2 regions of the Microbacterium foliorum genome follow, and region 2 is predicted to be linked to the other one. Evidence: riboswitches for the same ligand, from Rfam matches in the RefSeq annotation. Region 2 holds a riboswitch; the other holds the start of a gene.
The links. Region 2 has a riboswitch for thiamine pyrophosphate ahead of DXT68_RS15200 (ECF transporter S component). Riboswitches for the same ligand answer to the same signal wherever they lie in the genome.
Positions count from the first base shown of each region.

Region 1: it holds a riboswitch for thiamine pyrophosphate, as region 2 does, so the genes downstream of both, thiM (hydroxyethylthiazole kinase) here and DXT68_RS15200 (ECF transporter S component) in region 2, are expected to answer to the same signal.

Region 1 covers NZ_CP031425.1:2,327,103-2,341,477, forward strand. The annotation lists gene DXT68_RS10970 (DUF1349 domain-containing protein) at 1-477, shown strand, start outside; gene argH (argininosuccinate lyase) at 523-1,953, opposite strand; gene argF (ornithine carbamoyltransferase) at 1,953-2,882, opposite strand; gene DXT68_RS10985 (acetylornithine transaminase) at 2,879-4,090, opposite strand; gene argB (acetylglutamate kinase) at 4,087-5,004, opposite strand; gene argJ (bifunctional glutamate N-acetyltransferase/amino-acid acetyltransferase ArgJ) at 5,001-6,158, opposite strand; gene argC (N-acetyl-gamma-glutamyl-phosphate reductase) at 6,155-7,207, opposite strand; gene DXT68_RS11005 (bifunctional hydroxymethylpyrimidine kinase/phosphomethylpyrimidine kinase) at 7,483-9,633, opposite strand; gene thiM (hydroxyethylthiazole kinase) at 9,630-10,478, opposite strand; TPP riboswitch at 10,469-10,562, opposite strand; gene DXT68_RS11015 (NAD-dependent epimerase/dehydratase family protein) at 10,586-11,548, opposite strand; gene pheT (phenylalanine--tRNA ligase subunit beta) at 11,747-14,251, opposite strand; gene pheS (phenylalanine--tRNA ligase subunit alpha) at 14,251-14,375, opposite strand, start outside.
Region 2 covers NZ_CP031425.1:3,222,452-3,236,826, reverse strand. The annotation lists gene DXT68_RS15240 (glutamate-1-semialdehyde 2,1-aminomutase) at 1-96, shown strand, start outside; gene DXT68_RS15235 (HNH endonuclease signature motif containing protein) at 248-1,522, opposite strand; gene DXT68_RS15230 (hypothetical protein) at 1,670-2,119, shown strand; gene DXT68_RS15225 (ATP-binding cassette domain-containing protein) at 2,201-3,814, opposite strand; gene DXT68_RS15220 (enoyl-CoA hydratase/isomerase family protein) at 3,936-4,997, shown strand; gene DXT68_RS15215 (ABC transporter ATP-binding protein) at 5,165-6,892, shown strand; gene DXT68_RS15210 (ABC transporter ATP-binding protein) at 6,889-9,162, shown strand; gene DXT68_RS15205 (D-alanyl-D-alanine carboxypeptidase family protein) at 9,255-10,799, opposite strand; TPP riboswitch at 10,882-10,991, shown strand; gene DXT68_RS15200 (ECF transporter S component) at 10,985-11,653, shown strand; gene DXT68_RS15195 (ABC transporter ATP-binding protein) at 11,650-13,110, shown strand; gene DXT68_RS15190 (energy-coupling factor transporter transmembrane component T family protein) at 13,119-13,904, shown strand; gene DXT68_RS15185 (TerC family protein) at 14,154-14,375, shown strand, end outside.

The sequences.
Region 1 (14,375 bases), 900 kb from region 2:
GCCTGGCGTCACACGGCCTACGGCTTCGTGCACGACACCGAGCACGCCCTGCTCGCCCCGCTGGCCGTGGGCGAGGCGATGGACGTCTCGTTCCGCGCTCCCTGGAACGGCCAGTTCGACCAGGCGGGCGTCTTCGTCCGCCGGGACGGCGAACACTGGATCAAGGCGGGCGTGGAGTTCGCCGACGACCACCTCGGTCTCGGCGCGGTGGTCACCGACAGGCGATCCGACTGGTCCGTCGGATACGTCGACGACTGGCTCGGCAGCGAGATCACCGTGCGGGTGAGCCGCTGGCAGGATGCCATGATCGTGCGCGCGCGTGCGGATGACGGCGACTGGCGACTGGTGCGCGTGGCGCCGTTCGACGGTGAGGCCGCCGCCTCGGCCGGACCGTTCCTCGCGGGCCCCACCCGCGCGGGCCTCGTCGTGCGCTTCACCCGCTGGACGATGTCGGCCGCTGACGCCGAGCTGCACTGACCCTGACGCCGGCCGTCGATCCTCGACGGCCGGCGTCAGGGACCGTCAGAGTCCGAGAGCGTGCGCAGCCGCCTGGGCACGAGCCACGAGCTCGGCCCGCTGCTCGGCCACCCGCACGGGCGCGGTGCCACCGACACCGGTGCGCGACGCCACCGACCCCTCGATCGTGAGCACCTCGCGCACCTCGGGCACCAGGTGTGCTGAGACCGAGAGCAGCAGCTCGTCAGAGGCATCCTCCAGCCCGATGCCCTGCTCCTCGCAGGCCCGGACCAGGGCTCCGGAGATCTCGTGAGCGTCGCGGAACGGCACTCGGCGCTTCACGAGCCACTCGGCGACATCGGTCGCGAGCGAGAATCCCTCAGGGGCGAGTGCCGCCATCCGCTCGGTGTCGAAGCGGAGGGTGGCGATCATGCCGGCGAACGCGGGCAGCACGACCTCGAGGGTCTGCACGGAGTCGAAGACCGGCTCCTTGTCCTCCTGCAGATCGCGGTTGTACGCGAGCGGGAGTCCTTTGAGGGTCGCCATCAGGCCCGAGAGGTTGCCGATCAGGCGCCCGGACTTTCCGCGCGCGAGCTCGGCGATGTCGGGGTTCTTCTTCTGCGGCATGATGCTCGACCCGGTCGAGTACCCGTCGTGCAGCGTGACGAACCCGAACTCGCGCGTGTTCCAGAGGATGATCTCCTCGCTCAGCCGAGAGATGTCGACACCGGTCATCGCCGTGATGAAGGCGAACTCGGCGACCACATCGCGTGCCGCGGTGCCGTCGAGCGAGTTCTCGGCCGGACGATCGAGGCCGAGTTCCGTGGCCACGAGCGCGGGGTCGAGTCCGAGAGTCGATCCCGCGAGCGCTCCCCCGCCGTAGGGCGAGACGCCGGCCCGACGCCGCCAGTCGACGAGACGCTCGAGCTCGCGGACGAGCGGCCAGCCGTGCGCCTGCAGGTGATGGGCGAGCAGCACGGGCTGCGCGTGCTGCAGGTGGGTGCGTCCGGGCAGAATCGCATCGGGATGCGCCTCGGCCTGTGCGACGAGCGCGTCGATGACACGGAGCAGGTCGCGTGCGATCACCTTGGCGTGGTCGATCAGGTACATCCGCACGAGCGTGGCGATCTGGTCGTTGCGGCTGCGTCCGGCGCGCAGGCGTCCGCCCAGCTCGGGGCCGAGCTCCGCGATCAGCGCCTGCTCGAGGGCTCCGTGCACATCCTCGTCCGAGGGCGCGGGCCGGAGAGTTCCGTCGGCGACCTTGCGCGCGACGGCATCCAGTCCGTCGTGCATCCTCGTCGCCTCATCGGGCTCGAGGTACCCGGCCGCGGCGAGCGCCGTGGCGTGGGCGTGCGACCCCGCGATGTCGTACGGCGCGAGGATCCAGTCGAAGTGGGTCGATCGGCTGAGCTCCACCAGCTCGGGCGACGGTCCGGTCGCGAACCGCGCGCCCCAGAGGGCGCCCTCGTTGGTGCCTTCGTTCTTGGCGTCGACCATCAGGCGCCCTTCCGCTCGAGCAGCCACACCAGCAGCGCCTTCTGCGCATGCAGACGGTTCTCGGCCTCATCCCACACGACGCTCTGCGGGCCGTCGATCACGTCGGAGTCGACCTCGTACCCCCGGTCGGCGGGGAGACAGTGGATGAAGATCGCGTCGGAATCGGCGAGCTCCATCGTCTCCGGCGTCACCTTGTATCCCCCGAGGTCGCGGATCCTGGCGAGCTTCTCCTCCTCCTTGCCCATCGACACCCAGGTGTCGGTGACGATGACGTCGGCGCCGGCCGCCGCCTCCACGGCGTCGGTGAGGAGGGTGATCGAACCGCCGGTCTCGGCGGCACGACGATCCGCCGCCTCGACGATGTCGGCACGGGGCGCGTAGTCCGCCGGCGAGGCGATGCGCACGTGCATCCCCGCCGTGACCCCGGCGAGCGCGTACGAATGGGCCATGTTGCTCCGCCCGTCGCCGAAGAAGGTCAGGGTGAGCCCCTTCAGGTCGCCCTTGTGCTCACGGATCGTGAGCAGGTCGGCGAGCAGCTGGCACGGGTGGAAGTCGTCGGAGAGGGCGTTGACGACGGGGACGCTGGTTCCGGCGGCCATCTCCTCGAGGCCCGCCTGCGCATAGGTGCGCCACACGATGGCCGCGACCTGACGCTCGAGCACCCGCGCGGTGTCGGACGGGGTCTCCTTGCCGCCCAGCTGGCTGCTCGCGGTCGAGATGATCAGGGGCGAGCCTCCGAGGTCGGCGATGCCGACCGCGAACGAGACCCTGGTGCGGGTCGACGACTTGTCGAAGATCACCGCGACCGTCTGGGGACCCGCGAGGGCCTTGTTCGCCCAGCGATCCTTCTTCAGCTCGAGGGCGAGATCGAGGATCTCCGCCTGCTCTGCGGGGGTCAGATCGTCGTCACGCAGCAGGTGGCGGGTCATACGGGGGCCTTTCCGGAGTCGGTGAGGGATGCCTGGACATCGGCGAGCGATGCGGCGAAGAGTTCGCGGAACTCGGTGAGTTCCGCGTCTCCGATCGTGAGTGCGGGCGCGATACGCACCGTCTCGGGGTTCGCGGCGTTCACGATGAGACCGCGCTCCTGGGCGGCGGCGACGACCTCGTTCGCGACGGGGTGGCTGAGCGCCACGCCGATCAGGAGGCCGCGACCGCGGATGCCGGTGATGAGGGGTGAATCGATCGCCGTGATGATGTCGCGGAGCTCCTCCCCGCGGCGCGCGGCGTTCTCGACGAGTCCCGCGCTCTCGATCTCGGCGAGCACGGCATCGGCCACGGCGGTCGCCAACGGGTTTCCGCCGAAGGTGGACCCGTGGGAGCCGGGTGTGAACAGCGAGCTCGCCGCTCCGAAGGTGACGAGCGCTCCGATGGGGAAGCCGCCGCCGATCCCCTTCGCGAGGGTGATGGCGTCGGGGGTGATGCCCTCATGACTGAAGCCGAACCAGGCTCCGGTGCGCCCCGCCCCCGTCTGGATCTCATCGACGATGAGCAGCGCGCCGTGCGCCAACGTCAGGGAGCGGGCCGACTGGAGGTACCCCTCGGGAAGCTCGACGACCCCGGCCTCGCCCTGGATGGGCTCGACGATCACCGCGGCGACGCGGTCGTCCATCGCCGCCTCGAGCGCCTCGACGGTCGCGGGGATGTGCTCGACTCCCCCGGGCATCGGCTCGAACGGCGCCCGCATGGATTCCTTGGCGGTCAGCGCGAGCGAGCCCATGGTGCGACCGTGGAACCCGTTCTGCAGGGCGAGGATGCGCGGCTTCTCCGCACCACCGTGCAGTCGCGCGAGCTTGAAGGCGGCCTCGTTGGCCTCAGCCCCCGAGTTCGAGAAGAACACGCGTCCGTCGAGACCCGCACCGGCCAGGCGCTTCAGTCGCGCGGCGAGTGCCAGCTGCGACGGCGTGGCGAAGTAGTTGGAGACATGGGCGAGTGTGGCGGCCTGCCTCGAGACGGCCTCGACGAACACCGGATGCGCGTGACCGAGGGAGGTCACCGCGATTCCCGCGAGGAAGTCCAGATGACGACGTCCCTCGGAGTCCCAGAGGTACGACCCCTCCCCTCGGGTGAGCATCGCCAGGCGTGGTCCTGCGTTGAGGACCAGATCGCTCGCTGCGTCGTCCTGCCAGTTGCTCATGCGTTCGTCCCTGTCGTTCCCAAGACCACTTCTGTTCCGATTCCCTTGCTGGTGAAGAGTTCGACGAGAACCGAATGCGGCACCCGTCCGTCGATGATGGCGGCGGCGTCCACGCCGCCCTCGATCGCATCCAGGCATGCCTTCATCTTCGGGATCATGCCGGATTCGAGGCTCGGGAGCATCTCGATGAGAGCGTCCGAGGTGATGTGCGATACGAGGGAGTCCCGGTTGGGCCAATCCGCGTAGAGCCCCGGCACATCCGTGAGGATGACGAGCTTGCGCGCATTGAGCGCCACCGCAAGCGCGGCGGCCGCGGCATCCGCGTTCACATTCAGCGACTGACCGGGGTGATCGAGATCGGGCGCGATGCTCGAGACCACCGGAACGCGACCGGCGGCGAGATGATCGAGCACGGGCGTCGGGTCGACCTCCACCACGTCGCCGACGCGTCCGAGATCGATCTCCTCGCCGTCGATGACGACACCGCGACGGCGTCCGCCGAAGAGGCCGGCATCCTCCCCGCTGAGACCGGTCGCGATGGGCCCGTGCGAGTTGATCTTGGAGACGAGCTGCGGGTTGACCTGGCCGGTGAGCACCATGCGCACGACGCTGATCGCCTCGGTGTTGGTGACCCGGTAGCCGCCCTTGAACTCACTGGGGATCTCGAGCCGCTGCAGCATGTTCGAGATCTGCGGACCGCCGCCGTGCACGACGACCGGCAGCACGCCCACGTAGCGGAGGTAGGCGATGTCCTGCGCGAACGCCTCCTGCAGCTCGTCGGAGACCATCGCATTGCCGCCGTATTTGACGACGACGATCTGGTCGCGGAACCTCTTCAGCCACGGCAGGGACTCGATGAGTGTCGCGGCCTTCACGGCGGCGACGTCGGGGGTGACGTCCTGGATGTCGGTCATGAGGCGTAGGCGCTGTTCTCGTGCACGTAGTCGTGGGTGAGGTCGTTCGTGAGGATCGTGGCCGTGGCCTCGCCCATCTTCAGATCGATGACCAGGTGGGTCGCACGCGGGGTCAGATCGACCTCTTCGCGTGGACGATCGGGACCGCCCTCGCTGCACACCCTGACGCCGTTCATCCACACGTCCACGTCGTACGGGTCGAACTGCGCGTTCGTGGTGCCGATGGCGGCGAGCACCCGGCCCCAGTTGGGGTCGTTGCCGAAGATGGCGGCCTTGAACAGATTGTTCCGCGCGACGGAGCGACCGACCTCCACGGCCTCCCCCTCGGACACCGCGTGCTGCACCTCGATGGTGATGTCGTGGCTCGCGCCCTCGGCGTCGCCCTGCAGCTTGACCGCGAGCTGCAGGCACAGCTCGGCGAGGGCCGCCGAGAACTCCTCGGTGTCGGGAACGATCCCTGAGGCACCGTTGGCGAGCAGCGTGACCTGGTCGTTGGTCGACATGCACCCGTCGGAGTCGAGCCGGTCGAACGTGGTTCCGGTCGCGGCACGCAGCGCGGCATCCGCATCGAGCGGTTCGAGCACGGCGTCCGTGGTGATGACGACCAGCATGGTGGCGAGGCCCGGGGCCAGCATGCCCGCCCCCTTCGCCATGCCGCCGATGGTCCAGCCGTCACGGCTCACGACGGCGGTCTTCGCCACACTGTCGGTGGTCATGATCGCCTCGGCCGCGACCTCGCCGCCCTCGGTCGAGAGCTCGGCGATGGCCTGCTCTGTGCCGGCGAGGACCTTGCCGCGGAAGACCTCGTCGCCGACGCCGATGAGACCGGTCGAGCAGACGAGCACGTCGCCGGCGCTGACGCCCAGGAGCTCCGCCGCCTTCTCGGCGGTCTGATGCGTCGTCTGGAAGCCGAAGCTGCCGGTGAAGCAGTTCGCTCCGCCCGAGTTCAGCACGACGGCCTCGACGATCCGGTCGGCGACGGCCTGCTGCGACCAGATGATCGGGTTGGCCTTGGCGCGGTTGCTCGTGAAGACGGCGGCGCCGACCTTGCGGGGACCTCGATTGACGACCACGGCGACATCGGGCTTGCCGGTCGACTTGAGACCGGCGGCGACTCCGGCCGCCTCGAATCCTGCGGGGGCGGTGACGCTCACGGCGCGACTCCGTTCACTGAGAGGGCGCGGGACTCGGGCAGTCCCAGCGCGAGGTTCATGGATTGGATGGCAGCGCCTGCGGTGCCCTTGACGAGATTGTCGACCGCCGTGACCACGGTCACGCGGTTCGCCGCGCGATCGATCGCAAGGCCGATGAGGGCGGTGTTCGCGCCGAGGACGTCGGCGGTGCGCGGGAAGTGTCCCTCGGGGAGCAGCTGCACGAACGTCTCGTCCTCGTACGCGTGCTCCCACGCCGCCCGGATCTCGGCATCGCTGACGCCGTCGACGATCGGTGCGGTCGAGGTCGCCAGGATCCCCCGCGCCATCGGGACGATCACGGGGGTGAACGAGATGCGGATGCCCTCGGGTGCCGCCCCGGACGCCGCGGCGAGCGCCTGCCTGATCTCGGGGATGTGCCGGTGGGTGCCACCGACCGCGTAGGGGTTCGCCGTGCCCAGGATCTCGCTGCCGAGCAGGGTGGTCTTCAAGCTCTTCCCCGCCCCCGACGGGCCCACGGCGAGCACCGACACGATGTCGCCGGAGTCGATGACTCCCGCGGCGACGCCGGGTGCGAGGCTCAGGCTCACGGTCGACGCGTTGCAGCCGGGGGCCGCGATGCGCGTCGCCGTGCGCAGGGTCTCGCGCTGCTTGGTGCCGCCGACGAGCAGTTCGGGGACGCCATACGCCCACGGCTCGTGGAAGTCGCCGCCGTAGAACGCGTCCCATGACGCCTGCGAGGTCAGCCGGTGGTCGGCTCCGGCGTCGATCACGAGCGGTGTGGCACCGAGCGCGTCCGTGTACTGGCCGGACTGCCCGTGCGGCAGTGCGAGGAAGACGATGTCGTGACCGGCGAGGATCTCGGGTGTCGTGTCCTGAAGGGTGAGGTGCGCGAGAGACCGCAGATGCGGCTGGTGCTCGACCAGCGGCTGTCCGGCATTCGAATGCGCGGTGACCGTGCGGATCTCGATGTCGGGATGAGACGCGAGGAGGCGCAGGATCTCGCCGCCCGCGTAGCCGGATGCGCCGGAGACGGCGACGGAGTACGTCATGCTTCTACCTTAACGGTCGGACCCCTCGCGGAATTCGAGGGAGCGGTGTCGGGGACCGGGGCGGCGACACCGGCACTCGACCGCCGTGCACGTGCAGGCAGAAGCGCAGGGTCGCCTAGAGTCGGCGGCCGCTGCGGCGTCGGCGCACGGCGATGACGCTCGGAACGCTCTTCGACTCGCTGCGCGCGCTCAGGAACCGCGTGGCGGGAGCGAAGGCGGCCGAGGACATGCGGCGACGATAGCGCGCGCCTCGTGGCATGCGCAAATCCAGGTCGTCATGCAGTGACGGCAGAGGCGAGCGGAGCGGCGAAGAACGCGAGCTCGTGGGCGCTCGACACCTCGAAGGCGCGGAGCATCCGATCCCGTGTGGCCGGCGCGGCGGTCGCCGCTGCGGCCGTGACGAGAGAGATCGCCTCGGCTGTCGCATCCTCGAACGCCGGGTCCGCATAGGTCGCGAGCCAGGAGGCGTACGGATGCAGCGGATCCAGCGCGGACGCGCCGAACTCCCCCGCGTGCAGGCGCTGGCCGAGGTCGGTGTAGAGCCAGAAGCACGGCAGTATCGCGGCGATGAGCTCGGCATAGTCACCGCCGAACGCCACGGAGCGCAGGTGATCGAGGTACGCCACGGTCGCGGGTGCGGGGGCGACCGAGAACATCGCCGCATCCACGTCCTCCCCCGGGGTCAGCCACGACGCGTGCAGCTCGAGCTCTCCGACGATCGCCCCCTCGGCGGAACGTGCCCAGAACGCCTGCTCGTGCGGAGACGGCGCGAGGCGCGAGGCCTCGGCGAGCACGCGGGCGTACTCGCGAAGGTACAGCGCGTCCTGCGCGAGATAGAACACGAACGGCTCCCGAGCGAGAGTGCCGTCGGCCAGGCCGCGGATGAAGGGGAGCTCGTCGATCCCCGCCCTCACATCGACCGTGCGCGTCCACCACTCGGCGCGGATCTGCTCTGGCGTCGGTCTCGTCTCGAGCCGGCCGCGCTCCCACAGCCCCGCGAAGTGGCTGACCGGTCCGTGACCACGACCGACGTTCAGCGCTGTGCTCTCGCGCAGCGCCTCGCGCAGCCACGCCCGGGTCGCGGCGACGGCGTCGACGGCCGACTCGCCGCGAGCCAGACGGGTGGCCAGCGCGGACGAGAGCGAGCACCCCGTGCCGTGGGTGTTCGCGGTGCGGATCCGACGGCCCGGGTACTCGCATCGCACTCCCGCCCCGGTGTCCACGAGCGCGTCGGGGACATCGTCCCCGTCGAGGTGCCCGCCCTTGACCAGCACGGCCGCCCCGGTCGCCGTCGACAGCTCCTCCGCGGCCGCGAGCGCGTCGTCCCATCCCGAGATCGTCCGCCCGGCCAGCACGGAGAGCTCGCTGAGATTGGGGGTGACGACGTGTGCACGCCGAAGGAGCTCACGCAACGCCGCCTCGGCATCCCGGTCGAGCAGCCTGTCGCCACTGGTGGCGACCATCACCGGATCGAGGACGACGATCGGCGGCCGAACGACATCGAGCCAATCGGCGACCGTGCGGATGACGTCGGCGTTCGCGAGCATCCCGACCTTGACCGCGTCGATGACGATGTCGTCGGAGATCGCGTCGAGCTGCTCGCGCAGGAAGGCAGCGGGCGGCACATGAACGCCCCGCACGCCGGTCGTGTTCTGAGCGGTCAGCGCGGTGAGCGCCGCCATGCCGTACCCGCCGTTCGCGGCGATCGACTTGAGGTCCGCCTGGATCCCGGCTCCGCCGGACGGGTCGCTCCCGGCGATGCTGAGCACCCGCGGCGTGCCCGCCGCGCGCCAACGACGCACGAACGCCTCCGCGGTCTCGGCCGGGTCCGCAGCCGCGCACAGCGCCGACACCACGGCGAGCCCGGCCGCCCCCGCGCTCCGCAGCCGCTCGGTGTCGTCGATGCCCACCCCTCCTATGGCCACGCACGGGAGCGCGGTCGTCTCGACGACGGCACGGAAGCCCTCGACGCCGAGTGCCGGCGGATGGTCGGCTTTGGTGGCGGTGGGGCGGATGACGCCGACGCCCAGGTAGTCGACCGTGCCGGGCGGCAGCGCGCGCACAGCCTCGAGGTGCTCCGGGCTGTTCGCCGTGAGACCGATGACCGCCTCGGCCCCCAGTACCTCCCTCGCACGGAGCACCGATGCGTCACCCTGCCCGAGATGGACGCCGTCGACCCGCGCGCCCCGCTCCCGCGCGGCGAGGGCGGAATCCAGGCGGTCGTTCACGAGCAGCAGCGCACGACCGTCGATCACGCGCGAGAGTTCGACGAGCTGCGCCGTGGTCTCGGCATCCGTCGCCGTCTTGTCTCGCAGCTGCACGATCCGCACACCCCCGTCGACAGCACGGCGGACGGTCCCGACGACGCCGCGATCCCCGCAGAGATCCGGATCAGTGACGAGGTACAGCGAGAGATCCGCGATCACAGCGCACGCTCCTCGACGCGCGCCGCGTCGGCGATGTCACGCGGCCCCACCGACGCGAGCGCGTCGAGGAGCTCGACCGCGAAGCTGCCGGGCCCCGCGGCCCGTGCGGCGGCGCGCTCCGCCGCGACCGTGTACACCAGGCTCGCCGACGCGACGGCGGTGAGCGGATCGACCCCTGTCGTGCGGGCAGTCCCCAGGAAGGCGGCCATCACGGCGCCCAGCGCGCACCCGCCACCGGTGACCCTCGTGAGCAGTTCGTCGCCGTTCGCGATCCGTACGATGCGGTGCCCGTCCGTGATCAGGTCGACGGGGCCCGACACCGCCACGACCGAGCCGTGACGGGCAGCGAGCGCGAGGGCGGCGTCCGACGCCGCGTCTGTGGTGTCGGTGGCATCCACTCCGCGCCCACCGGACGAGAGGCCCGCGAGTGCGAGGATCTCGGACGCGTTCCCACGGATCGCCGTCGGGCGCGAGGCGACGAGATCATGCGCGAGTGCGGTGCGCACGGGGAGCGCACCGATCGCGACCGGATCGAGAACCCAGGGGGTGCCCGCGGCGTTCGCGCCGGCGGCGGCCTCGAGACTCGCGGCACGGTGCTCGGGAGTCGGGGTTCCGAGGTTGATCAGCGTCCCGGACGCGACTCCCGCGAAGAGCCCCGCCTCGTCGACGATGTCGACCATCGCGGGTGCCGCCCCGAGGGCCAGCAGCACGTTGGCCGTGAACCCGGTGACGACGGTGTTGGTGATGCAGTGAGTCAGCGGTGGTGACTCACGCAGCGCGGACAGCAGCTCGGCGGCCGAGGCCACCAGGGTCGATTCGGATTCCGGACGCAGACGATCGCTCACTGCGACATCCCTTCGCTAGTACGAACTAGATCAGGTTCGACGGGTCTGTTCTCAGCCGCGGATGCGGCACCCCGTGTCACTGCTCGAAGTCTAGCGACGACCCGCTGTCACCCCCGCAGCTGCAGCAGCGCGAGTTCATCCGCGCGAGTGAGGCCCGCGCGCCTGTCGCGATCGATTCCCCGCTCCTGCTCGTCGGCGACGACGGTCGCGATCGTCTCGTCGAGGGGCCGCAGCCCACCGCCCGCGGCGCGGTACCGTGCGTTCGCCCGGGTCATGAAACCGGTCATGTCGAGGGGCAGCCAGAGCGGCAGCGATCGCTCTCCCGCCCAGTACGCGACGCCGTTCTCGATCAACCGCTCGTCGTCGACCGTCACGGTGTCGCCACGGTGGTCCGCGGCGCGCCGGAAGGATGCGAGGACCTCGGCGAGCGGGTGCGGGTCTCCCACGGCGTCGACGACCCCGGTCACGGAGGTCGTCGCGACGAACTCCGCCAGGTCGTCGATGTCGATCACCTGCGCGTGGCGTGCCTCGGAGCGGGGCACGAGTACGGGGCCGTCCTGCGAGCGGAGGAACGCCGCGGCCCAGTAGCCGAAGCGATCGCTCGGGTCGCCTTCGCCCACGATGAGACCGGGACGCACGATCAGCGCACGCTCCCCCAGGGTGCGGACCGCATTCTCTGCGGCGACCTTCTGGGCGGCGTACTCGTCGTCACCGGGCTCCGCCGGGGCATGCAGCGGTGCCGATTCGTCGGCGCCGGCCGTCTCGTCGTCGGCGTACACCGACACCGACGAGATGCAGGTCCACCGGGCCGCCCTCTCGCCCAGCGCGGCCACGGCCCGACCGACGTGCTCCGCACGAGAGGAGACATCGATCACGTGGTCCCAGTCGCGACCCGACACGGCGTCGTACGCCGCGGGGTCGTCACGGTCGGCCAGCACGAGGCTCGCCCCTTCCGGCGACGGCCGCCCGCCCCGGGCGAGACACATCACGGTCGCCCCGTCCACCAGCATCCGTCGGGCGATGCGGCTCGACAGCCAGCCCGTTCCTCCGAGGATCAGCACATCTGTCATGCGCCCATGCCACCAGCATCCGCGCCGCAGCGGAAGGGGCGTCCGCTCAGGGCGGACGCCGCCGTCGGGCACCGCCGCAGGAGTGCGGTGAGGGAGGATGCTCAGCACCGCACGCTGCCGCCACCGCGTCGAGACCCGGAGAATGCGCGAGTCCCGCACCCCTGGGGGATGCGGGACTCGTGCACGGAGCGGTGCCGATCAGTCGCGCAGCGTGGCTCCGAAACGCTCGGAGGCGACGGCGACGCCCGCGAGCTTGGCCTCGGTCGCCTCCGCCGCGGTCAGCGTGCGGTCGTCGGCACGGAAGCGCAGCGCGAACGTCAGACTCTTCTGCCCGGCGGGAAGGCCGTCTCCGCGGTAGTCGTCAACGAGGCGGATGCCCTCGAGCAGCGCCCCGGCGCCCTCGGCCAGCGCATCGCGCACCTCGCCGGCGGCGACGTCTGCATCGATCACCAGCGACACGTCCTGGGTGGCGGCCGGGAACGTCGACAACGATGCCGCCACAGCACGCGGGGTCGCGAGCGTGAGGATGCCGTCGAGATCGAGTTCGAGCACCGTGGCGCGCCCCGGCAGGTCGGCCGCGGCCGAGACGTCGGGGTGCAGCTCGCCGACGTATCCGACCTCGACGCCCGCGACCGACAGCACGCCGGTACGCCCCGGGTGCAGAGCAGCACGATGCCCCTGTGCGACATCGATGTCGACCCCGGCGGCGGCACCGATCACACGGACCGCGTCGAGAGCCTCGGAGAGACCCGCGACCTCGGCGGTGCGGCCGGGCTGGCGCACGACGACGTTTCCGGTGAGCAGCACGGCGACGTGCCGGTGCTGCGGCGGGATCGAGGCGTTCAGCGCTGCCAGCGTCTCGTCCGACGGGCGCTCACCGAGCGGCGGGACCTCGTCGGTGCCGTACTCGACACCGGGCTCGGGCAGGAAGACGACACCGGTCTCGAACAGCGAGAGATCCGTGAGGCCGCGCGAGATGTTGCGATGCGCGATCTGCAGCAGCCCGGGGATCAGCGAGCGACGAAGGAACGGCGCGGATCCGTCGAGCGGGTTCGCGAGCCGGATGCTGGGCAGGTGCTCTCCCGATGCGGAGCCGTGCAGGTCGTTCTCGGCCTCGGTGGCGAAGGGGAACGACGGCGTCTCGACGAGTCCCGCCGCGGCGAGCGCGTCGGCCACCCGCCGGCGCCCCTGCTGGTGCGCGGTCAGACCACGACCCGAGGGCGGCGTCGGCAGCACCGAGGGGATGCGGTCGAGACCGTGGATGCGGGCGACCTCCTCGGCGAGGGACCACTTGTCGGTGATGTCGGGGCGCCAGGTCGGCGGGATGACGAGCCAGCCGCCCTCGGCCGCGGTGACCTCGGCGCCGATCATCGTCAGAGCGTCGGTGATCTCGGCATCCGTGTAGTCGACGCCGATCAGCGACTGCACGAAGCCCTCGGGCAGGTGGATGTCGCCGACGAAGACCTCGGCGAACAGCGCACCGCCCTCGTCGGTGAGCGAGCCTCCGGCGAGCTCGACCATGAGATCAGCGGCCCGGCGCGCCGCCACGAACGGCACCAGCGGGTCGACGCCGCGCTCGAACCGCTTGGACGCCTCACTGGGGAGCTTGTGCCGACGGGCGGTGCGCGCGATGGTGATCGGGTCGAAGGTCGCGGCCTCGATGAGGACGTTGCGCGTGGACTCGCTCATCTCGGTCGTGCCGCCGCCCATGACGCCCGCGAGGCCGATGGGCCCCGACTCGTCGGTGATCAGCAGGTCCTCGCCGTGGAGCGTGCGCTCCTGGCCGTCGAGGGTCGTCATCTTCTCGCCGTGCGTCGCGCGACGCACCGTGATGCCGCCGGTGAGACGATCGAGGTCGTATCCGTGCAGCGGCTGGCCGAGCTCGAGCATCACGTAGTTCGTGATGTCGATGAGGATGCCGAGTGAGCGCATGCCGGCGAGCGACAGCCGGGCGATCATCCACGGCGGGGTCGGCCGTGACGGGTCGACGTCGCGCACCACCCGGGTGACGAATTCGCTCGCACCGACGTTGCCGCGGATCGGCGTCGCATCGTCGACGATCGCCGTGTGACCGGCGCCCGGCTGCAGTTCGGCGAAATCACGTTCGGCCGGGTCACGGAAGGACGCTCCGGTGGCATGGGAATACTCGCGGGCGACACCGCGCACAGAGAACGCGTATCCGCGGTCAGGGGTGACGTTGATCTCGACCGCGACATCGTCGAGCCCGAGCAGGCTGATGGCGTCGGTGCCCACAGGCGCGTCGATGCCGAGGTCCGCGAGAACGAGGATGCCGTTGTGCTCGTCGCCGAGGCCGAGCTCGCGCGCTGACGCGATCATGCCGTCCGACACGTGCCCGTAGGTCTTGCGTGCCGCGATGGGGAACGGGCCGGGCAGCACGGCGCCGGGGAGCGTCACGACGACCTTGTCGCCGGCGACGAAGTTGTGGGCGCCGCAGACGATGCCGCGCACACCGCCGTTCGCCGCGCCGACGTCGACCTGGCACCAGTTGATCGTCTTGCCGTTGGACTGCGGTTCTGCCTCGAGCGACACGACCTGACCGACGACGACCGGGCCGGAGATGTCGAAGCGGTGCACGTCCTCCTCTTCGAAGCCGACGGTGACCATCGCCGCGAGGACATCCTCAGGCGTCGCATCCGCTGCCAGATCGACGTACTCACGCAACCACGAAAGCGGGACGCGCATCACACCACCATCCCGTACTGCTCGCTGAATCGGACATCGCCCTCTGCCATGTCCCTCATGTCCTGCACATCGCTGCGGAACATCAGTGCCCGCTCGACGCCCATGCCGAAGGCGAAGCCGCTGT
Region 2 (14,375 bases):
GCACACCGCGAAGAGGAGCTGCAGAGGATCGAAGCGGCGCTGCCGATCGCCGCTCGCGCCGCTGCCGCCGTCGCTGCGCCCGCAGCGACGGCGTGAGCACGCGACCGTCTTCGCACTGACCAGCACGCGACCGTCTTCGCACTGACCGGCACGCGACCGTCTTCGCACTGACCGGCACGCGACCGTCTTCGCACTGACCGGCATGCGACCGTCTTCGCACTGACCGGCATGCGGCCGTCTCGGGTCGTCATACGAACATGACCCGGCGCGGCGGACTATCACGGTAGGTGCGTCCGAGTGGACTGCGCCAGTCGATGGTTCCGTCCGGGAGCTGGTGGGCGGTCCACCGATGGTCATCGCCGACGTCGGGATGCTTGAGTACGTGGTGGGTCGCGCAGAGATGACCCAGATTGTGGATCTCGGTCCTGCCGCCCTTCGCATGATCGAACGTGTGGTCGATCTGGCATCGGTGCACCGGCATTCTGCATCCGGGGAATCGGCAGTGCTGGTCTCTGGCTCGCAGGAATCGCCGCATCGACTCGGTCGGCGTATAGGCGTCCGTCTCCGCGACGAGTCCGGACGGATCGAGGAACAGACGCGACCACCCGCCGTTGCGTCCTGCGAGGTCGCGAGCCACGTCGGGGTGCAGCGGTCCGTGTCCGTCGAGGTGGGCAGGACGGTCATCGATCCCGGCGAGCGTCGTCGCCGCGACGGTCACCTGGATCCGAGCCTGGATGCTGTCGAGACCCGAGCCGTTCGCCGCGCTCGGGTCGGAGGCCAGAAGCAGGTCGATGAGGAGATCGGTGCGCACCTGGTCGATGGTGCGGGAGTCCGTCGTCTCGAAGCGCGGTTCCGCGCCGCTCCGCCCGGCGATCACCACTCGCGCCAACCGGGTGAGACGGTCGTGGATCGCTGTGGCGAGATACTCCGGAAGGACGACGGTCATCACAGAGAGGCCATCGTCAGCAGAACGCACGGTGACGGTCCTCTCGGATGCGGCTCGTTCATGACGTTCAACCGTCGTCGAGTCGGCGAGCGCAGCGGCGAGTTCACGCATCTGCGCGCGGGTGCGGGCCGGTGTCTCATGCTCTGCGACGATGACGGCCGCGCTGTCGTAGAAGGGCAGCACATCGGGGTCGGTCCGTCTGTTGTTCACTGCCTCTCGGACCACTCCGGCCGCCCGCACGATCTCGCGGACATGCGCGGCCGAGATCGCTCCGGCTCGGAACGCCTCCTGCACGCGCGGATGGTGGCCGTCGGCGAGGAACCCCGCGTCGGTGAGCGCATACTCGACGCTGCCCTGACTCATCCGCCCGGCGGCCGCGTACTCCGCGACCATCGATCGATGGATCGCGTCGCGGTGGTAGGGGTGCTCGTCGGACTCGGCCGTGCAGAGCCGCATCCGCTCGGCGAGGATGTCGGACGCCTCCGCCTCCAGTCGGGCGATCTGACGTCGCTTCTCGACCCAGGCATCGAGCAGTGCACGGCGCTGCTCGATGCTGAGGTCGGTGGTCGAGGTCATACTCCGATTCTAGTACATTTGTTCGAAGGTCGAGCGGAACATCGGAATGGGAGAAAGACGTGAACACGTGGGAACCGACAAGGGATCGTTGCCTTCCTGTGAGCAAGACACAGACATCTGGGCGGGTGCCGCTGGCAGACTGGACTCATGGTGACGTTGCTGCTTGATCAGACGCGACTCGAGGTCGTGCTCTCGCCGATCGAGCGGGCTGCGAGCTTTCACCGCGACAATCTCCGCATCGAGCGGGAGACCATCGCCAAGGTGCAGCTGATCGACGACGCGTGGACGTGGCTTCGGGGAGTGCCCAATCCCGGGACGCACATTCCCGGCATCCTCGCCGCCGGAACGTGGAAGGCCGCCGGCAGCACCGACTTCGTGCTGATCCGCAGACGCCGACCCAGCGTGGTCGTCGACCTCGTCGGCGATGAGCAGTATCGGCGGCTGATCCTCACGACGAGCCACGGCCTCGCACTGACTCAGGCACTCAGGCTCGACGTGACGGACGAGCCCGCAGATGTCGAGGAGATCGTCGCCACCTCACCGGTCCCCGTGTCGAAGGGCAGCCGACGTCCGGTGATCCGCCCGCGTCCGGCGTGAGGCCGGGGAGCGCCGAGACTCCCTCATGAACGAGGAACGCCCTCCATCGCCGTGCGGCGTGGAGGGCGTTCTCGTCAGGTCTCAGTAACGATGAGGCTCGGAGTCGTCCTGCTCCGAGTCGTCGCTCTGGTCCGCCTCGTTCTGGGCAGCATCGTTCTGGTCCGCCTCGTTCTGGGCAGCATCGTTCTGGTGCTCCGAGTGGTGGTCCTCGGCGTGCTCGTGGTCGTCGGCAGCACCCTCGTCGGCAGCACCCTCGGGCGCAGCACCCTCGGACGCAGTCTCGTCGATGCTCTCGACGACGCTGTCCTCACTCGATGCGTTCTCGAGCGGGTACTCCTTCGGCTCGTCCTCGTAATAGGCCCGAGCCGCCTGGGCGAGCATGGAGCTGACGGCTGCGGACCGCGGGTCGTCGTCCTCCGCCTCGTCGTCTGCAGTAGTCGCCGGCGTCGTGCCGAACAGGATCTCATCGAAAGACGGTGCGGTGGCGGACTCGGCAGGTGCCTCGGATCCGGTTGACGCCGCATCCTCGGCGGACTCGGCGGGTGCGTCCTCCTCCTCGGCTGACGACTCCTCGGCAGGCGCCTCGGGCTCGGCAGGCGCCGACTCCTCGGCGGACGCTGCGCCCGCGACGTCGGTCTCGTCGTCAGCCGTCTCGACCGCATCAGCCCCGACCGCATCAGCCTCGACCGCATCCGCCTCGACCGCATCCGTCTCGACAACAGGTGTCGCGACAGCCTCAGGCGCCTCGACGGCGGCAGGCGCCTCGATCGCCGCGGGCGCCGCGTCGGTGCGCGGGTCGAACCGGCCGCCGCGCACGAGATCGATGAAGACGTCTTCGAGGGTGGGTCCACGCTGCACGAGCGTGCTGAGCGCGATCCCGGCCGATGCCGCGATCGCACCGACGGTGCCGGCATCGCTTCCGCGCACCGTGAGCCCGGAGCGGAGCACCTCGACCTCGAGCCCGCCGGCCGAGAGCGCGGCGGTGAGCGCGGCGCGATCGGCGGCGTCGACGACCACGGATCCGGCCGACGGATCGGCGAGCGTCTCGATGCCGCTCGAGAGCATAAGCTGGCCCTTCGAGAGCACGAGCACGTTGTCGGCGACCTGTTCGACCTCGCTCAGGACGTGCGAGGAGACGAGCACCGTGCGACCTTCGTCGGCCAGCCGGCGCATCAGGAGGCGGATCCAGCGGATGCCTTCGGGGTCGAGGCCGTTCGCCGGCTCGTCGAAGACGAGGGCGCCCGGGTCGCCCAGCAGGGCGTGCGCGACGCTCAGGCGCTGGCGCATGCCGAGCGAGAAGCTGCCGATGCGGCCTTCGGCCTCCTGCTCGAGGCCGACCAGCGAGAGCACCTCGTCGACGCGGGAGAGCGGGATGCCGTTCGCCTTGGCCGCGATGGTGAGCTGGCGCGCGGCCGAACGGCGGGGGCGGTAGGCCGTCTCCTCGAGGACCGATCCGATGGTGCGCAGCGGGTGGCGCAGGTCGGGGAATGCGACACCGCCGATCGTCGCGGTTCCGCTGGTGGCGCGCACCTGACCGAGGAGGATGCGCAGCGTCGTGGTCTTTCCGGCTCCGTTCGGGCCGAGGAAAGCGGTGACGACGCCGGGTTCGACTCGCGCTGAGAAGTCGGACACCGCCGTCACGTCATTGAAGCGCTTGGTCACGTGCGTGAACTCCAGCACCTGTCCGTCGGGCATCTGCGACCTCTCGTTGCAGTGGGCAGTTCTGTCTATCCTGCCGGAAAAGCCGCCGGATCGCGTATTTACCCCACGAACGGCCGCCGTGGCAAGGCCGAATGTACGGGGTAGCCTGGCACCCGTGACCGATACCCTCGACGTCCCCCGGGTCCTCGTCCGCACCGACGGCGCCCTCGGCAGGCTCACTCTCAACAGGCCCGAGGCCATCAACGCGCTCGATTTCGGCATGGTCCGGCTGCTGGCCGGAGCCCTCGAGGCGTGGCGGGACGACACCGACGTGCAGATCGTCGTCATCGACGGGGCGGGCGAGCGCGGGATGTGCGCCGGTGGCGACGTGAGGGGGCTGCACGCGCAGATCGTGGCGGGTCACGCGGACGAGGCTGCGGAGTTCTTCCGCGCGGAATACGCGCTCAACGCCATGATCGCCGAGTACCCGAAGCCGATCGTGTCGATCGCCGACGGCATCACGATGGGCGGCGGCGTCGGGCTCTCGGGACACGCGTCGATCCGCATCGTCACGGAACGCTCGAAGCTCGCGATGCCGGAGACCCGCATCGGGTTCACCCCGGATGTCGGGGGGACATGGCTGCTCGGGCGCGCGCCGGGGCGGTTCGGGGAGTACTTCGGACTCACCGGCGGCACCATGAGCGGCGCCGACGCGGTGCTGCTCGGATTCGCCGACCACTTCGTGCCCTCCGACCGGCTGGATGCCCTGCGCGAGGCGCTCGCGTACCGCGCGGACCCCACCGGTCCCGCCGAGATCGTGCTGCTGTTCGACGAGACCCCCGAGCCCTCCGCCCTACCGGAATCCCGCGGATGGATCGATGAGGCGTTCTCCGCCGACACGGTCGCGGGGATCCTCGAGCGCCTCCACGCCCACGACGCTCCCGAGGCCGCCGCAGCCGCCGAGGTGCTCGAAGCCCTGGCGCCGACCGGGCTGGCGGTGACTCTCGACGCCGTGCGCGAGGCGCGGGAGCTCCCGGGCCTGCGCGCAGCGCTCGAGGGCGAGTACCGCCGTGTGATGTGGTTCGTCACGCGCCACCCCGACCTCGTCGAGGGGATCCGCGCGCAGCTGATCGACAAGGATCGCAACCCGCGGTGGGACCCGGCATCCATCGCCGACCTGCCGGCGGATGCCGGTGCCGGCGCCCGCGAGTTCACGCCCGAGCCGGGGCTTTTCTGAGGGCCCGACGCCACCTGAGCGGGTGGCGTCGGTTCGCTGTGAGCGAAGGTCCACCAGCAGGGGGATACGAATGTCCGCGGTTCGTGGCACTCTAGCTTGTGCGCGATCTCGGCCCGCGTCCGCCCGTCGAGAGATCAGCGACCTCATCCTTCCTAGAAAGTCCGCCTGTGCTGGGAAAAATCCTCGTCCGATATCTGTCCCGCTATAAGTGGTTGCTCGCGGCCGTGCTGGTCTTCCAGTTCGCCAGCGCGATCGCGACTCTCTACCTGCCTCGTCTGAACGAAGACATCATCAACAAGGGCGTCGCACAGTCCGACACCGAGTACATCTGGCGCACCGGGCTGTTCATGCTCGCCGTGTCGCTCGGGCAGATCACCGCGTCGGTCATCGCCACGTACTTCGCCGCACGCGCCTCGATGAGCGCCGGCCGCGACATCCGCGCCGACGTCTTCGGAAAGGTGAGCGGGTTCTCCGAGCGCGAGGTCTCGCAGTTCGGCGCAGGGTCGCTCATCACCCGCAACACCAACGACGTGCAGCAGGTGCAGATGCTCGCGATGATGGGTGCGACGATGCTCGTCACCGCGCCGCTCCTCGCGATCGGCGGCATCATCTTCGCGGTGCAGACGAACATCGGCCTCAGCTGGCTGATCGCCGTCTCGGTTCCGCTGCTGCTGATCGTCGCGGGGCTCGTCGTCAGCCGGATGGTGCCGCTCTTCCGCAGCTACCAGGGCAGGCTCGACACGGTGAACCGCGTCATGCGCGAGCAGCTGACCGGCGTCCGAGTGGTGCGCGCCTTCGTGCGAGAGCGCATCGAAGAGGAGCGCTTCCGCGGTGCGAACACCGACATCATGGTCGTCGGCCGCAAGGTCGGCTCGCTCTTCGTGCTCCTGTTCCCGCTGTTCATGCTCATCCTCAACGTCACCGTGGTCGCCGTCGTCTGGTTCGGAGGGATCGAGGTCAACAGCGGCACCGTGCAGGTGGGAACGATCTTCGCCTTCATGCAGTACATCGGTCAGATCATGGGCGGTGTGATCATGGCCAGCTTCATGGCGATCATGATCCCCCGCGCGGCCGTCTCGGCCGAGCGCATCGGCGAGGTCCTCGACACCGAGTCGAGCATGGAGCGCCCGACGAACGGCGTCACCGACTTCCCGACGCCCGGATCCGTCGCCTTCGACGGCGTCGAGTTCACCTATCCGGGGGCCGATTCTCCGGTGCTCACGGGCATCAGCTTCGGCGCTGAGCCCGGTGAGACCGTGGCGATCGTCGGATCGACGGGTGCGGGCAAGACCACGCTCGTGTCGCTGATCCCGCGCCTGTTCGACGCCTCGGGCGGCGCGGTCTTCGTGGGGGGCGCCGACGTGCGCGAAGCCGATGTGGAGTCGCTGTGGGCGACGATCGGCCTGGTGCCGCAGCGCCCGTTCCTCTTCACCGGCACCGTCGCATCGAACCTGCGTTACGGACGCGAGGACGCGACGGACGAGGAACTCTGGCACGCGCTGGAGATCGCGCAGGGGCGTGACTTCGTCGAGGAGATGCCTCAGGGACTGGAGTCCCGCATCACCCAGGGCGGTACGAACGTGTCGGGCGGTCAACGACAGCGTCTCGCGATCGCCAGGGCGATCGTCCGTCAGCCGCAGATCCTCGTCTTCGACGATTCGTTCTCCGCTCTCGACCTCACCACTGACGCCCGCCTCCGGCAGGCGCTGTGGCGCGAGCTTCCGCATGTGACCAAGATCGTGGTCGCGCAGCGAGTGTCCTCCATCACGGATGCGGATCGCATCGTCGTGCTCGAGGGGGGCACCATGGTCGGCGTGGGCACGCACGCGGAACTGCTGGAGACGAGCACGACCTATCGGGAGATCGTCGAGTCGCAGCTGGGGGTGGACGCATGAGCGACCAGAACACGCCGAAGACCCGCCGCGGTCGCGCGGCCGCGCAGACGACCGGTGCACAGACGACCGGTGCACAGACGACCGGCGCGCAGACGGCCGAGTCGGAGCTCACCGAAGAAGAGAAGTACGAGGCCGAACTCGCCGAGAAGGCACGCCAGAACGGCGGCGGGTGGGACAGCGTCGCACCGGGCAAGGCCGACAACTTCGGCAAGAGCTTCAGCCGGATGATCGGACTGCTCAAGCCGTCGGCCGTGTGGTTCATCCTCGTGTCGATCGCCGGCGCCGTCGGGGTCGTGCTCACGGTCGCCGCCCCCAAGGTGCTCGGCGAGGCGACCAACCTCATCTACAAGGGCTTCATCTCGGTGCAGCTCGGGCAGGCGAACGGGGATTTCCCCGGCTTCCCCGCCGGCACCGCGAAGGACGACGTGGTCGAAGCCCTTCGTCAGGGCGGGCAGGACGACTACGCGAACCAGATCTCGGCCCTCGGTGACTTCCGGGTCGGCGCCGGGGTGGACTTCGAGGCGCTGCGGTGGGTCATCATCGCCGTGCTCGCGATCTACATCGTCGCGGCCTTCCTCAGCTGGATCCAGGGCTACGTCATCAACGTGATCATGGTGCGCACCATGTGGCGTCTGCGCGAGTCGGTCGAGGCGAAGATCAACCGTCTGCCTCTGTCGTACTTCGACAAGGTGCAGCGCGGTGACCTGATCTCCCGCGTCACCAACGACATCGACAACATCACCCAGACCATGCAGCAGTCGCTGTCGGGCGCGATCACCGCCGTGCTCACGGTGGTGGGCGTGCTGGTGCTGATGTTCTCGATCTCCTGGCAGCTCGCCCTCGTCGCGCTCGTCGCGCTGCCGCTCATGGGTGTGATCTTCGGCGTCATCGGTCCGCGGTCGCAGAAGGCCTTCGGAACGCAGTGGCGCAAGGTGGGTCGTCTGAACGCCCGCGTCGAGGAGGCGTTCTCAGGGCACGCGCTCGTCAAGGTGTTCGGTCGTGAGAAAGACGCCCTCGACAAGTTCAAGGACGAGAACGAGGAGCTGTTCCAGGCCAGCTTCAAGGCGCAGTTCCTCTCGGGCATCATCATGCCGGCGATGACCTTCGTCGGCAGTCTCACCTACGTCGGCATCGCCGTGCTCGGCGGTCTCATGGTCGCGAGCGGCCAGCTGCGTCTCGGCGACGTGCAGGCGTTCATCCAGTACTCGCAGCAGTTCACGCAGCCGCTGTCGGAGCTGGGCGGCATGGCTGCGGTCGTGCAGTCGGGAACCGCATCGGCGGAGCGCGTGTTCGAGCTTCTCGACACCGACGAGCAGGAGGCCGACGAGCCCGATGCGCCGATGCTCGCCGACGGCGAGGGCGTCGTCGAGTTCGAGAACGTCGCGTTCTCGTACACGCCCGATCGCCCGCTGATCACCGACCTGTCGTTCCGCGTCGAGCCCGGCCAGACCGTGGCGATCGTCGGACCGACCGGAGCGGGAAAGACGACGCTGGTCAATCTGATCATGCGGTTCTACGAGCTCGACGGTGGACGCATCCTCCTCGACGGCCAGGACATCTCCGAGATCACGCGGGACCAGTTGCGCTCGCGCACGGGCATGGTGCTGCAGGATCCGTGGCTGTTCGCCGGCTCCATCCGCGAGAACATCCGGTACGGGAGATCGACCGCGACCGACGCGGACGTGCTCGAGGCCGCGAAGGCGACGTACGTCGACCGCTTCGTGCACGCCCTCCCCGAGGGCTACGACACCGTGCTCGATGAAGACGCCTCCAACGTCTCGGCAGGAGAACGGCAGCTCATCACGATCGCGCGAGCGTTCGTCGCCCAGCCGTCGATCCTCATCCTCGACGAGGCGACATCGGCGGTCGACACCCGCACCGAGCTGCTGCTGCAGAATGCGATGGCCGCGCTGCGACAGGGTCGCACGTCGTTCGTGATCGCGCACCGCCTGTCGACGATCCGTGATGCCGATCTCATCCTGGTCATGGAACACGGAGACATCGTCGAGAAGGGCACCCACGACGAGCTCATCACGGCACAGGGCGCGTACTGGCGTCTGTACCAGTCGCAGTTCGAGCAGGCCGCGACCGACATCGATGCCGAAGACGCGCTCACCGGGTCGACCCCGGTGGTCGTGAGCGGCGATGCCGACGGCACAGCGAGCGCCGCGCAGATCGGTGCGTCGGTCGGGGCGCAGGCGCCGACCGCCGAGGCCGCCGCGGCCCAGGCGATCGTCGAACGTCCGGACGCGGGAGAGACCGCGCACTGACCGCAGACGACGAACGCCCCACCCGATCATCCGGGTGGGGCGTTCGTCGTCTCGCGCTCGGCGCTCGCCGTGCGCGGTGCCCGCTGCCGGGGTCAGCGGTCGTCGGTGAGACCGAAGAGCTCGAGAGGGTGTGTCAGGCGCCACCAGGGACTCGGCCCCTCGACGTCGTCGACGAGGGAGACCGAGGTGGTCACGGTGTTCAGCGGTCCGACGCTCGTCGCGGTGCCGATCGCCTCACCCGACTCCCGATTCTCACCGAGGCTGAATGTCGTCGTCGTCTGCCCGGTCGTGCCGTTCCACAGCACGAGCTCGGCGTCGGCATCCGTCACCACATCCGTGGTCGTGCCCCATCGGGTCGTGACGGTGCCCACGACCGTGCCCTTCGGGACAGCGGCCGCCTGACCTGTCAGAGCGGTCTCGATCTGCGAGAACAGCGAGCGCGTCTCGGCCAGGCGCTGCGCATCGTCCGTCTGGCCGAGCACAGCGGCATACAGGTGCACCGTGGTGTCGTCGACGGTGATGTCCTTCGCCGTCAGCAGATTCCAGCTCTCGTCGAGCGTGCCGGTCTTCACGCCGACCACTCCCGGATCGGCGAGCATGCCGTTGGTGTTGACGACGGTCCCGGCTCCGGGCAGATCGACCGACGGCGTGCCCACGATCCCCGCGAACACCGGGTTCCGCATCGCGAGCTCGGCGAGCGCCACCAGTGCTTGCGGGGTGGCCGTGTTGCGGGCGTCGAACCCCGACGGCGTGACGATCGTGATGCCGTCGAGGCCGCGATCGCTCAACCATTCCGCGGCGGCCGCGGTGAATGCCGACTCCGACCCCCAGATCTCGCGGGAGAGACGATCGATGTAGTTGTTCGCGGACCCGAGCAGAGTGCCCTGCAGCATCTGCAGTTCGGTGAGCGTGCCGCCCACCGGCACGTCCAGCGCAGACTGGTCGGAGCGGCGGTAGTCCCAGTAGGCCAGGTTGTCGGCTCGCGTGAAGCCGAACTCCGGGCCCTGCTCGCCGACCGCGAGCGGCATGCGGTCGAGCACCATCAGGCTCGAGACGACTTTCGTGACGCTGGCGATCGCGGCCTGGTCGACCGACGACGACGCCGTGCCGATCCCCGCGATGCCGGCGGCCGCGCTTCCCTGCCCCGGCCACGTCAACGCCGCTGCGGCGGCGGAGACCGGGGCGATCTCCACGGCCTGCACGGTCGGCGCCACCTCGTGCAGCGGCCACAGCATGGTGGTGCCGGCATACGCGCCGACCAGTGCGACGAGGATGCCGGCCGGAACCAGCAGCCCCGGACGGGCGATCGCCGGCCGCAGGCTCGCGTCGCCCAGCAGAGCGGCCTCGCGCGTCGGATGCGGTGCGGTGTCGAGGGAGCCCGCAGACGTGTGCTCGGCCACATCGAGCGGGTCGACCCACGTGAGGGGAGTGCCGCCACTGCCCGGATCCGCCCACTGCGGCTCGGCATCCGCACTCGCGGCATGGAGCGTCGCGGCATCGACGATCTCGGCAGTACCGGATGCAGCAGTACCGGAGGCAGCAGCGCCGGGTGCGACAGCACCGGAGGCATCGGCGTCGGGGGCATCGGCGCCCGAGACATCGGACGGAGTGGCCTCGGCGGAGTCGGGAGCGGTCACCTCCTCACGGTACCGAACCCGCACGCAGATCTGCGGCGCGGCAACAGAAGCAGACGGGAGTGTCGGCACTGGGTAAGATCGAGAGCACAACCACGGGAGTCCGGCGAGCCGGGCTGAGAGGGAGCGAATCGCGCTTCGACCGTCGAACCTGATCTGGGTCATGCCAGCGCAGGGAGGAGTCACTGATGAGTACATCCACGTCCGGATCCACCACCGGATCCGCATCCGCTTCGGCGTCCACCGCCTCGTCCCCTCGGGGCCTCGGCCGCCCGGAGCTGTGGCGGTGGCGGGTCGTCGACATCGTCGTCGCCAGCGTCATCGCCGTCGCCTGCGCCCTGATCTTCCTGCTCTGGAACGTCGGATACGAGGTGCCGAGCAGCATCCTGAAGCCCCTGCTCCCGGGAGTGCAGGGCCTTCTCGCCGGCCCCTGGCTGATCGCCGGAGTCCTCGGAGCGCTGATCATCCGCAAGCCGGGTGCGGCGCTCTACACCGAGCTGGTGGCGGCCGTCATCTCGGCCCTCGTCGGCAACGCCTGGGGTCCGCTCACCATCGTGTCGGGTCTCGTCCAGGGGCTCGGTGCCGAACTGGTCTTCCTCGTCTTCCTGTACGGCGTCTGGCGCCTGCCGGTCGCGATGCTCGCCGGTGCCGGCGCGGGACTCGCCTGCGGCATCAACGACCGCATCCTCTGGTACGCCGGGGCGGACACGCTCTTCACCACCGTCTACATCGTCTCGACCACCATCTCGGGCGCGGTGATCGCCGGACTGGGAGCGTGGCTGATCGCCCGGGGTCTCGCCGCCACGGGCGCGCTCGGCCGGTTCGCCGCCGGTCGTGAGGTCACCGCACGGGTGTGAGTGCCCCCACGACGCCCGCCACCCTCGAAGCCCGTGGCTGGGGGTGGCGGTACGCCACCCGGCTGCGGTGGGCCGTGCGCGCCGTCGACCTGCGTATCGAACCGGGGGAGCGGGTGCTGCTGCTCGGCTCCTCCGGTGCGGGCAAGTCGACTCTGCTCCAGGGGTTCGGCGGCGTGCTCGGCGGGTCCGACGAGGGCGAGACGCACGGGGCGCTGCTCGTCGACGGTCATCCGGCGGCTGCAGAGCGCGGCCGGGTGGGCATGGTGCTGCAGGACCCCGACACGCAGACGATCCTCGCGCGGGTCGGTGACGACGTGGCCTTCGGATGCGAGAACCTCGGGGTTCCCCGTCACGAGATCTGGACGCGAGTGCGGGCGGCATTGGACGCCGTGCGGCTCGACGTCCCGATGGACCGCTCGACCTCGGCGCTGTCGGGCGGGCAGAAGCAGCGGCTCGCGCTCGCCGGCGTGCTCGCGATGCGGCCGGGAGCGATCCTGCTCGACGAACCGACCGCCAATCTCGACCCCCAGGGAGTGCGGGACGTGCGGGATGCCGTGGCAGCGGCGCTCGAGGTCAGTGGCGCGACCCTGGTCGTGATCGAGCATCGCATCGACGTCTGGCTGCCGCTGGTCACCCGGGTGATCGTGCTCGGCGCAGACCCCGACGGCACCGTCGTGCTCGCCGACGGCAGCCCCGACGAGGTGCTCGGGGCGCGCGGCGCGGAGCTCGCGGCATCCGGGGTCTGGGTGCCGGGGCATCCGCCGACCGCGCCGCCCGCTCCCGCACGCGACGCCGGGGAGCGCCTCCTCGAGGCCCGCGGCGTCACCGTCGCCCGGCAGCGCGGCCTGCCCGTCGCCGGTCCGTTCGACCTCGACGTGCGCGCCGGCGAGGTGCTCGGGGTGACCGGTGCGAACGGCACGGGCAAGTCGACGCTCGGGCTGACCCTCGCCGGCCTGCTCCCTCCGGAGGACGGCCGCGTCCGCGCTCTGCTCGCGCTCGCCGCGGGCGAGCGGGAGGATCCCTTCCGATGGTCGTCGCGCGCGCTGCTCACCCGCATCGCGACCGTCATGCAGGCTCCCGAGCACCAGCTGCTCGCGAAGACCGTGCGCGACGAGCTGGCGGTCGGCCCTCGGGCGCTGCGGATGCCGGAGCCCGAGATCACCGCGCGCGTCGACGAGCTGCTGGAGCGCCTGAGGCTCGCACCGGTCGCCGGCGCGAATCCGTACACGCTCTCCGGGGGCGAGAAACGGCGGCTGACCGTCGCCGCTGCGCTCGCCACCCGCCCACGGATGCTGGTGCTCGACGAGCCGACGTTCGGTCAGGACGCCACCACCTGGGCCGAACTCGTCGCGCTGATCGCCGATCTGCGGGACCAGGGCGCCGCTGTCGTCGCGATCAGCCACGACGAGGCCGTCCTCGAAGCCCTGTACGCCCGACGTCTCGAGGTCGGGCGGTGATCGACCCGATGACCGCCCGCATCGAACGGTCGGGACCCGTCGCCCCGCGCTCGGCACTGGCGAAGCTCGCCGCCGCCCTGCTCATCGCGGTGCCGCTCGTGCTGACGATCGACGTCGTGTCGGCATCCGTCGCGCTGCTCCTGGAGATCCCGCTGCTGCTGCTCGCGGGTCTGCGCGCCCGGGAATTCTGGGTCCGCACGGCCGTGCTGTGGGTCGCGGCGCCGTTGAGCGCCGTCACCATCGCGCTGTACGGCGCGACGAGCGGCACGGTGCACTTCGAGTGGCTGGTCATGCGCGTCAGCGACGGGTCGCTGGCGCTCGCCGCGGCGACGGCCGTGCGCGTGCTCGCGATCGGCCTCCCCGCGGTGGTGCTGTTCGTGACCGTCGACCCCACCGACCTCGCGGACGACCTCGCGCAGCGCGCCAAGCTGCCCGCCCGTTTCGTGGTCGGCGCGCTCGCCGGAATGCGGATGCTCGGTCTGCTCGTCGATGACTGGCGTGCGCTCGCGCTGGCGCGGCGTGCCCGGGGCGTCGCCGACGAGGGGCGGGTGCGCCGCGCGTTCGGCATGGCGTTCGCCCTGTTCGTGCTCGCCATCCGGCGCGGCTCTTCTCTGGCGACGGCGATGGAGGCGCGCGGCTTCGGCGGCCCGACACCGAGATCCTGGGCCCGCGAGTCGAGGTGGGATCGCCGCGACACCCTGCTGGTGCTCCTCGCCGCGGTCATCCCGGCCGTGGCGATCGTGGCGGCCGTGGCGACGGGCGCGTGGAACTTCATCCTCGGACCGACCGCCTGATCGGCTGCGCCTGATCGGCTGCGCCTGGACGGCTGCGCCCGATCGGTGCGAGCCCCGACCGATATTCAGCTTTCTCATAGCTGGGGCGCCGATGTATTCGCTAGCATCGAATGAACCCAAGGGGAGTACTCCACCACGGGCGGCTCGTCATTACGGATGTCCCTGCATCCCGGGTCCCCGGTCCTCGTTCGCGAGGATGGAGAAGACCTTGGCGTCGACATCGTCACGCCTACGTCTTCTGGAGACCTCTTGAACATCACGCCTCTCGTGTGGATCATCACGATCGCCGTCACGATCGCCTTCTTCGTGTACGAGTTCTTCGCCCACGTGCGAAAGCCCCATGAGCCCACCATCGGCGAGTCCGCCCGCTGGTCGGCGTTCTACATCGGCCTCGCACTGCTGTTCGGTGTCGGAATCGGCACGGTCTCGGGCTGGACCTACGGCGGCGAGTACTTCGCCGGATACCTCACG